2 regions of the Paenibacillus sp. FSL K6-2524 genome follow, and region 1 is predicted to be linked to the other one. Evidence: predicted binding sites of a transcription regulator. Region 1 holds the regulator's gene; the other holds the start of a gene.

Region 1 (4,705 bases):
ACGAAGCGAAGTAAATCCTATAATAACTGGATGAGGTGAGGGACAAAATGCCGGAATTGCCGGAAGTAGAGACGGTCAGAAGAACATTGACCGAATTAATCGTCGGGAAGACAATCGAATCCGCGACCGTGTCACTCCCCAGAATAATTCAGCGACCGGATGACATCAAACGATTCGAAATGGAATTGATTGGTCACCGTATTTTAGAGATCGGACGCCGGGGGAAATTTCTACGGATTGTTATGGATGGTCTCGTGTTGGTATCCCATTTACGTATGGAAGGCAGATATGGACTGTATGACAAAAGCGATCCTGTTGAGAAGCATACGCATGTCATCTTCCATTTCAGCGATGGTACCGAATTAAGATATAAAGATGTTCGCCAATTTGGAACTATGCATTTGTTCCCAGCAGGTGAAGAATTTAAGAGTAATCCATTGGCTAAACTGGGATTGGAACCACTAGATAGCTCTTTTACTGCCGACGCTTTTCGTGAAGCGATCTCTAAGCGATCGACGAAGATCAAACCTGCTTTGCTCAATCAGGAATATGTAGTCGGACTCGGGAATATTTATGTGGATGAAGCGTTATTTAGAGCAGGAATCCACCCGGAAGTTCCGGCAAATGAGCTGAGTACGGATCAGCTTGACTTACTGTATGCTGCAATTCTTACGACACTAAGAGAAGCTGTAGAGGCAGGAGGGTCTTCCATTAAATCCTTTGTGAACGGTCAAGGGGAGATGGGGATGTTCCAACACTCATTTCAAATTTACGGTCGGAAGGACGAGCCTTGCGTTAAATGCGGACATGCTGTGGAGAAAACAGTCGTAGGAGGACGTGGCACTCACTTCTGCCCGAACTGTCAAAGACCGAAAGAGCTGATTAACAAAGCACCAATAAAGAGAACCCTCTCGAATCGATCCAACAAGAGTAAAGAGGTGAGGGAATGAATATTGGTTTGACCGGTGGAATCGCCTCGGGAAAAAGCACGGTTTCTCAATATTTAGTTAAACGTGGTGCAGTATTAATCGATGCAGATGTCATTTCGAGAGAAATGATGATGCCTGGTCATCCGGTGCTCGCCGCCGTTGTGCATACTTATGGTCCCTCTATTCTGAACCCAGATGGCACACTAAATCGCAAGAAATTGGGGGGCATTATATTCTCTAATCCGCAGGAGCGTAAAGTCTTGGAGGCTATTACGCACCCTGCGATTCGAGAAGAGATGCAGCGGCGTATGGCTAAGTTCGAAGCGGATGATCCACAACGTTTGGTCGTCGCCGATATTCCCTTGTTATATGAATCCAAGCTTGAGGATTTATACGATGAAATTATGGTCGTATATGTACCTAGGCAAATTCAACTGAATCGACTCATGTTAAGAGACAATCTTAACCAGCAAGAGGCAGAGGATAGATTGAATGCACAAATGGATATTGAAGTGAAGAGGGAGATGGCGGATATACTGATTGACAACAGCCTCGGAATCGACGAAACGGAACGCCAGATCGACATTTTTTGGCGGGACAAGGGATTGTTATGAGGTGGCTTCGAAAAAAAAGGGTATTGTTACTGTTATTTATCAGTTTTACGGTTATTGTATTTTTTAATTCCAGTTGGATTTCGTTATTTTACCCGATTCAATATAAGGATGAAATTCGTCATCATGCGGAGAAAAATGGGTTAAATCCATTGATGGTGGCTGCAATTATTCGGGTTGAAACCAATTATAAGACCGGAGCCGTATCTAAGAAGGGTGCCCTGGGTGTCATGCAAATCATGCCAGATACCGCGGAGTGGGTCTTAACCAAAGCGAAGTTTAAGAATGTATCGTTAGATAGGGTCAAAGAGGAACCGGAAACGAATATCGAAATTGGAACATGGTATTTGAAGTATTTGTTTGATCAATTTGAGGGGAACGAAACTGCGATGATAGCTGCATATAACGCGGGTCCAACGAATGTGAAGAACTGGATCAAAAGTGGGAGATGGGATGGTCAGCTAAAATCGTCCAAAGACATTCCTTTTGGTGAGACAAGACATTATGTACAACGGGTATCTCACTATTACAAGCAGTACTCCGATATTTACGATGAATTTTAATTTACGAAAAAACTTCCCCTAAAGGGCAGGTTAGGGTATATATAATAAGGAAAGAAAGCACTGGAAGCGTTTAGCTTCCAATGCTTTCTAGATCGGTTATTTGAATTGGCCTGCAAGGTGTTGTTCTGCTAAGGTCACTAATCGTTTTGTGATGTAACCACCGATCGAACCGTTTTCGTAAGAAGTCAGGTTACCTGCGTATCCATCTTTCGGGAAAGAAATGCCAAGTTCTTGAGCAACTTCGTATTTCATTTGTTCTAAAGCCCCGGAAGATTGTTTTACAACTAGGTTATTCGAAGAGTTGTTTTGGCTCATGCTGTTCACCTCCTTGGGTTGGTAAGAGTATTATGTACAGGGATCGCGATCTTCATTACGTATTTAATAAGTTATTTTTTGGTATTATTGCAAATCAATAAGATATTTATAGAAGGGAGGTCCAAAGACTTGAAATGCCCCTATTGCGATTATTTAGGTACTAAAGTGCTGGACTCTAGGCCGGCGAATGAGAATCGGTCCATAAGGCGCAGACGCGAGTGTGAGAAATGTAGTCGTAGGTTTACTACTTTCGAAATGGTTGAGGAAATGCCACTCATCGTCATTAAGAAGGATGGAAGCCGTGAAGAATTCAGCCGGGAAAAGATGTTACGAGGATTGATTCGTGCCTGTGAGAAACGTCCCGTTTCTGTCGAACAACTTGAATCTATTGTCTCTGAAGCAGAACGTTCACTACGGCATTCAGCTAATACAGAGGTTGAGAGCAGAGAAATCGGTGAATTAGTTATGGAACAATTATATCCGGTCGATGAAGTTGCCTTTGTCCGGTTTGCATCTGTATATCGCCGTTTCAAAGACATTAATATGTTTATGAAGGAACTCAAGATTCTTTTGTCAAAGAATACGGGAGTCGATAAATAAAATAGGACAAGCCTTTTACATCTGCGATTAATTTCGCGGGTGTATTTTTTTACACAGAGTTTACAAAACTAATACAGAGAATTGATACTCGGTTTATATAATTGGTATTGTACAAACAAACAAGGGGGATACCTAAGAGATGAAAAAGAGTTTGATGTTGGTTTTGACACTAATCCTTACTTTCACATTGGCCGCGTGCGGTCAAAACAACGATGCAAAGAACACCACAGAATCAAATGGTGGGACGGCCTCTGGGAATACAAATGGAGGAGAACTTTCCGGATCGATTCTAGCTGTTGGATCTTCTGCACTTCAACCTTTGGTTGATCAAGCTTCTCAAAAATTCATGGATTTAAACCCGAAGGTGTCTATCCAAGTACAAGGCGGAGGCAGTGGAACTGGATTGACTCAAGTCTCTGGAGGACAAGCGGACATTGGTAACTCAGATGTGTTCGCTGAAGAGAAGTTAGAGGCAACTCCAGCTGCAGAATTGGTTGACCATCAAGTTGCTGTTGTAGCTATGGCGGCTGTTGTAAACCCAGACCTGAATATCGATAATCTAACTAAAGATCAACTGGTCCAAATTTTCACTGGTGCAGTGACTAACTGGAATGAAGTTGGGGGTCCTGATCAAGCGATTCAAATCATTAATAGACCATCCAGTTCCGGTACGCGGGCTACGTTTGAGAAATATGCTCTTGGAACAAAAACAGAAGACCTTAAAGGAGCGATTCAAGAAGACTCCTCCGGTACAGTAAAGAAACTTGTTAAAGAAACACCTGGAGCTATTGGTTATCTTGCTCTTTCATACCTTGATGATTCCATAAAAACAGTGAAATACGATGGTGTGGAAGCGAATGTAGACAATGTAGCAAATGGTTCTTATCCTGTATGGGCATATGAACATATGTACACTAAAGGTGAGGCTAATGAAGTTGTAACAGCATTCCTAGATTTCATCAAATCTGATGAAGTACAAAATGCGGATGTAGTTGAACTGGGTTACATTCCAGTTAGCAAAATGCAAGTTACACGCGATGTAGAAGGAAATATCACGAAATAAACATATCACAACATCATATCAGCAAGAAAAGAGGCGGAACTATCTGCCTCTTTCTGTGCTGTGTAAAGGGAGAGGTTTCATGGCTCAGTCCGGCGGGAAAAAAAGGGTACAACCGCATATCATAGAGGAATGGACCGGTAAGATATACACTTCATTATGTATTACTTTTTTGATTGTAACTATATTTTCAATGGTTTACTTTGTTGCAGCTAAAGGATTAAGTTCGTTTTTTGTAAACGGGGTTAGTTTTAAAGAGATTTTTGGTAGTACAGTCTGGAAACCTGACGGAGAACCGCCATTGTTCGGAGCGTTACCATTTATTATAGGTTCCTTTAGTACTTCGATATTAGCCGCACTCATTGCAGCTCCTCTTGGTATTTGTGCAGCATTGTTTATGGTTGAGATTATGCCAAAGTACGGAAAAAAGTATTTGCAGCCTGTAATTGAACTCTTGGCTGGTATTCCTTCCGTAGTCTACGGTTTTGTGGGTTTGAGTGTTGTTGTACCATTTTATAGAGATCTGTTTCCAGGGCAAGGACTAGGGATTGTGGCAGGAGCTACGGTTCTATCTATCATGATCTTGCCAACGATTACTTCAATTGCTACAGATGCGCTTTCTGCTCT
Region 2 (4,705 bases), 920 kb from region 1:
TATTCACGTGTAGAACGGTGGAGACCCCTTGATCGATGTGTTGCTGAATTTCAGCGATTAAATCGAGTACTTTGAACTGATTCATCTGATAAGCCGATTTGTAATAAAAGAAATTATCCTGACTCATATACGGCATCGGATAGAACGTCGTGGAATTCGCGTACGTACGTGTCTCGATCTGCTCTACAATCGGCATGACACTTGAAGTCGCATTCTGCACATACGAGATACTTTGTGTTGGTGCGATTGCGAGCCGGTAGGCGTGATACAAGCCGTGCTTTTGCACATGATTCTTCAGTTCAGTCCATTGCTCTGGACCAGGAATATCAATTCCTTGGAACAATTCCTGTACTTTAGCCGTTACAGGGCGATAGTCGACTTCTTCATAACGCTCAAAGTAAGAACCATCCGCATAATCAGACTGCTCAAATCCTGCGAACACAGCGCCAGTCTCTTTAGCGATTTCCATACTTTTCTCAAGTGAGTGATAGTTCATCATCATGAAGAAGGTACGAGCGAAATCTTTAGCTTCTGCACTCTCATATGAGATCTTGTTCTTCGCCAGGTATCCATGTAAGTTCATAGCACCAAGTCCCACAGAATGCATCTCACGGTTTGCCTTGGCTACGCCAGGAGCATTAGCGATGTTCGTCATATCACTAACTGCAGTGAGTGCGAGCATTCCCTCATGGACGGATTCGCGAATCTTTTTAAGCTCCATTACATTCACAATATTTAGGGAAGCTAGATTACAGCAGATGTCACGGCGGATGATATCCTCTTGGCCATAATTGTTAATTTCCGAAGTTTCTTGGAGTTGGAAAATTTCCGTACATAGGTTGGACATTTTAATTGGGCCGATTTTTTTCAGCGCATGTCCCTTGTTGGCGTTACTCTTATTCATAATATAAGGATATCCAGATTCTAGCTGCACTGTAGCAATCTTGGTCAGCATATCACGTGCACTCATAATTGCTTTCTTGCGTACTCGCGGATCAGCCAATAACACATCATACATTTCGTCCAAATCCATATCATCCATATGAATGCCATAAGCTTTGTATACACTATATGGAGCGAATACATGCAGCGGTTCGTTGTTCTCCGCCAATTTATAGAACTTATCCGGAACAATGAGTCCTATGGATAAAGTTTTTAGTCGTGTTTTCTCATCAGCGTTAATTTTCTTGCTATCTAGAAATTCTAGTAGATCCCAACCGAAGATATTGTAATAACCCGCTCCAGATCCTTTGCGCTGACCCATCTGATCCGCATAGGAGAAGGCATCCTCCATCAGCTTAAGTACAGGCATAATCCCCTTAGCTGCGTCCTCAACACCCTTGATACTTTCACCGCGTCCACGTAGTTTCGATAGATTGACTGCCACACCGCCACCAATCTTGGATAACTGTAGGCAGGTACCAATGATATAGTTGATAGAGTTAAGTGAATCATCCATTTCTAACAAGAAGCAGGATACCATCTCGCCTCTACGGCTCTTTCCTGCATTAAGGAACGTTGGTGTCGCTGGCTGAAGTCGTTGATCCATCATCGAAGCCGCAAGTATACGAACGGTATCGATATTCCCTCTTCCTAAATGTAGTGCCACAACCGCCACACGATCAGAATAATGCTCCAGATAACGAGTACGATCATTACTTCTCAGCGCGTAGTCTGTATAGAATTTCGAAGCCGCCATGTACGATTGGAATTGAAAGTTATAACTCCGTGTAAATTCGAATATCTCCTCGACCTCAGACTCTGAATACCGCTCATACAAGTTTTCATAGTAATCATTATCAATCATGTGTTTGATTTGTGTAGGAATATCAGCAAAAGTCATACTTTTGCGTCCTACCTCTTCCATAAACGCTTCGACAGCTTCTTTGTCCTTCTCCAATTGGAAAAACCCGGACGAGTCTCGCTGCATCAGCAGATTGTTCAGTTCAATATGACGCAACCCGGCTCACCTCGTTCTCAAAATATAGCGCATCGCGCTTTGTTCCCGCCATCTCAAATTTACTAATCACTGGTACGTGATAACGTTCAGATATTAGATCCGCGCTTCTAGCGAATTTATTTCCCCAGTTGCGATTTCCACTAGCAGCTACTCCGAGCATATGTTGATAGTTTCGCTCTAGAAAAGAAGTGACCTTCTCCGGTACTTGACCGAATCCCGTCGTATACGTAATCAGCACAAATGGTTCATCCACCGTCATGTGATCGTCTATTTGTAGCGTTGGTAAATTCAGCTTATTTATAAACCTTTTCACGTTTCCCGTCTTAGAATCGTAAGCGATTAACATTCTTCTATTCTCCTTCAATGACAGTTCTTGATTGTATATCATAATAATTATCACATCAATATGTAGTAGTGTATTAATTAATCTATAGCAATATATAGTACTTTGTCAATCCTAGCTATTTGCCCAAAACAGAGAGCAAATAGGCTAAACTCTATCGTTAATTGCTCGTTTTAGAAGGATTTGCCCCAAAATAGCCTCTTTTAAACTTGCAAAAAAAAGACGCTTGGTATCCCTACCAAACGCCTTAAATGATCTATTTTTATTTATTGAGGCTCAATCCATAATCAAAGTTTGACTTCCTCAGACATTAATTCTAACGGAAGCAGTAGCCTTTATTTTGGGGTTTTACGGTCATTAAAAATTCTAACGGAACTGAAAGACCTTATTTCTTCGAAATGATGCTTAAAGGTATGAACAATGATGAATTAACGTCTGCTGGTTCCGTTAGAATCCAAAAACCTGGAATAAACCACATATAAGGTCGCTAAGTTCCGTTACAGAGATTCGCAATCGTCAAGCACTAGTGTAGTTATTGCCTTGATTTTCTTTTACATAAGAATAATGTTAGAAAAATAACTGAAATATAACCACATACCGCAATAATAGAAGCTTCTACGCCAAAGGCTCCACCGGTTAAAAAGAATGAATCTGAAGAAAGCTCATATGAGAAAATGGCATCCGCATTATACTCAGCATTAATATCTAGAATTCCACCTATCATTATAACATTCCAAATCCCATGCATAACGGCACTAGGCCAGATCGATCCACTTTGGTATACAATGAGTGAAAACATAATACCAACACTTGTCCCCGCAACAAACAGTAACAATAAATCAAGTATATTCATATTTGCACCGATAGCATGTACTAAACCAAAGATGACAGATGGGACAAGAATCGCTATAGGTTTTCCCCATCGACGCTCTAACGCACGCATGATTACACCTCTAAATACCATCTCCTCGACAACTCCAGCACCTAAACCAACAACAAATAAAGCAATAACAACAACATTCGAAATTTGTCCTACAGTCAAATGATTGTTTACTAAATTCCCTGGCGTACTTAATAATATTGCCGAAACGCCTACAGGTAATATTATTGCACATGCTATCCAATAAGGATTAACTTTAGGTTTGGTGATACGGCAGTCAGCCATAGTCGTATGTAACACTTTGTTGCATAATAGTTTTATTAAAAGATATGTAAATGATACATATAAGCAGCTAAATATCGCATTTGTAATCCCTTCTGGCAATGGTAGCAACTTCACTAATCCACTTGTTCCTTGTGCAAAAACAAGAATTGCAATCCCTAGAAATATAGCAAGTATTGCTTTCCATGTTGATAAACCTTTTTGCATTATAAAAACACTCACTCTCTTCTATGTAATAAATACAAATTGATAAAGTACTGTATATGTCCCTCCCCTGCTAGCTTCTGTGAACTGTTATAATAATAACGATATTGGCGGAGCCATGGAATGGACCTAAGTCAATTTATTAACTGGACTTTGGTCGAGTCTACTCATAGTCAGTTGCCCATTATGAAGCAACGGTCATCCTGTTCAGGATATTCCTACATATGGCAACCTCTTTACTCACTACAAAAAAGACGCTTGGTATCTCTACCAAACGCCTTGTAGTTAAATTTCACGTATAGCTGATTACTTTACCGTTTTTGAATGAGACGATCTCAAAATTAAAGTTCCTATCCCCATAAACCCAAACTTCTACATTTCCCTCCTTAGATCTAGCCGTTGGTGATCCCCAGGAAAATTCTACTTGCGTTGGCGTCATGCCGTAATCCACTTTTCCAGCTTTGATTTTATTCCAAGTGGATTGTGACCATTTATATTTCTGGTATGGGTTATAGTTGAAGTAATATACTGGATTATTCAGGAGATCTGTAACACTAGAGGCACTAGCACCACAATGCTCTATATATGTCTTCCCATTAGCGGTTCTGAGCTCGATATCATAGGACTTTCCGAACTTATCTTTTTTCACAATAATATCACTAATTGTTACCTTGCTAAACCGTTCTCCCTCACCCCTATGATTTACCCAGTAAGATTTGCCGATGACTCTTGCTAGATTACCAATATCTGCAGCTTTAATAATCTTGGCAGTCTCCGACGATTCGATAACCACCTTGGATCCTCCAACCAGCAATTCGGCCTGCTTCAGATCCGTATTCCAAGTAACTCCAACACTTAATTCATCGATAAGCAGGTCTGCAGGTATCACGGTCACGCCGTTGACAAGCTGAGTTTTCCCCTTAAGAGACTTAGACTCACCGTTGATTATCACAGAAGCATTATCCTTCTGTAATACAATACTCTTCTCTCCTAATTGGATCGTATACATTCCACTACTAGCAACATTAACGGTGGC

What was found. Region 1 encodes NrdR, which represses ribonucleotide reductase genes. Its sites were predicted from a motif close to AACACNATATATNGTGTT; they were not measured.
Region 2: the regulator NrdR is predicted to act here: its motif matches at 2,391-2,408, upstream of nrdI (class Ib ribonucleoside-diphosphate reductase assembly flavoprotein NrdI).

Annotation. Positions count from the first base shown of each region.
Region 1 covers NZ_JBBOSP010000001.1:2,150,092-2,154,796, forward strand. Annotated here, with positions in the region: gene polA (DNA polymerase I) at 1-14, shown strand, start outside; gene mutM (DNA-formamidopyrimidine glycosylase) at 48-950, shown strand; gene coaE (dephospho-CoA kinase) at 947-1,543, shown strand; gene NST85_RS09490 (lytic transglycosylase domain-containing protein) at 1,540-2,103, shown strand; gene NST85_RS09495 (alpha/beta-type small acid-soluble spore protein) at 2,200-2,418, opposite strand; gene nrdR (transcriptional regulator NrdR) at 2,548-3,018, shown strand; gene NST85_RS09505 (phosphate ABC transporter substrate-binding protein) at 3,158-4,081, shown strand; gene pstC (phosphate ABC transporter permease subunit PstC) at 4,161-4,705, shown strand, end outside.
Region 2 covers NZ_JBBOSP010000001.1:3,066,566-3,071,270, reverse strand. Annotated here, with positions in the region: gene nrdE (class 1b ribonucleoside-diphosphate reductase subunit alpha) at 1-1,960, opposite strand, end outside; gene nrdI (class Ib ribonucleoside-diphosphate reductase assembly flavoprotein NrdI) at 1,947-2,306, opposite strand; gene NST85_RS13920 (CPBP family intramembrane glutamic endopeptidase) at 2,836-3,672, opposite strand; gene NST85_RS13915 (copper amine oxidase N-terminal domain-containing protein) at 3,962-4,705, opposite strand, start outside.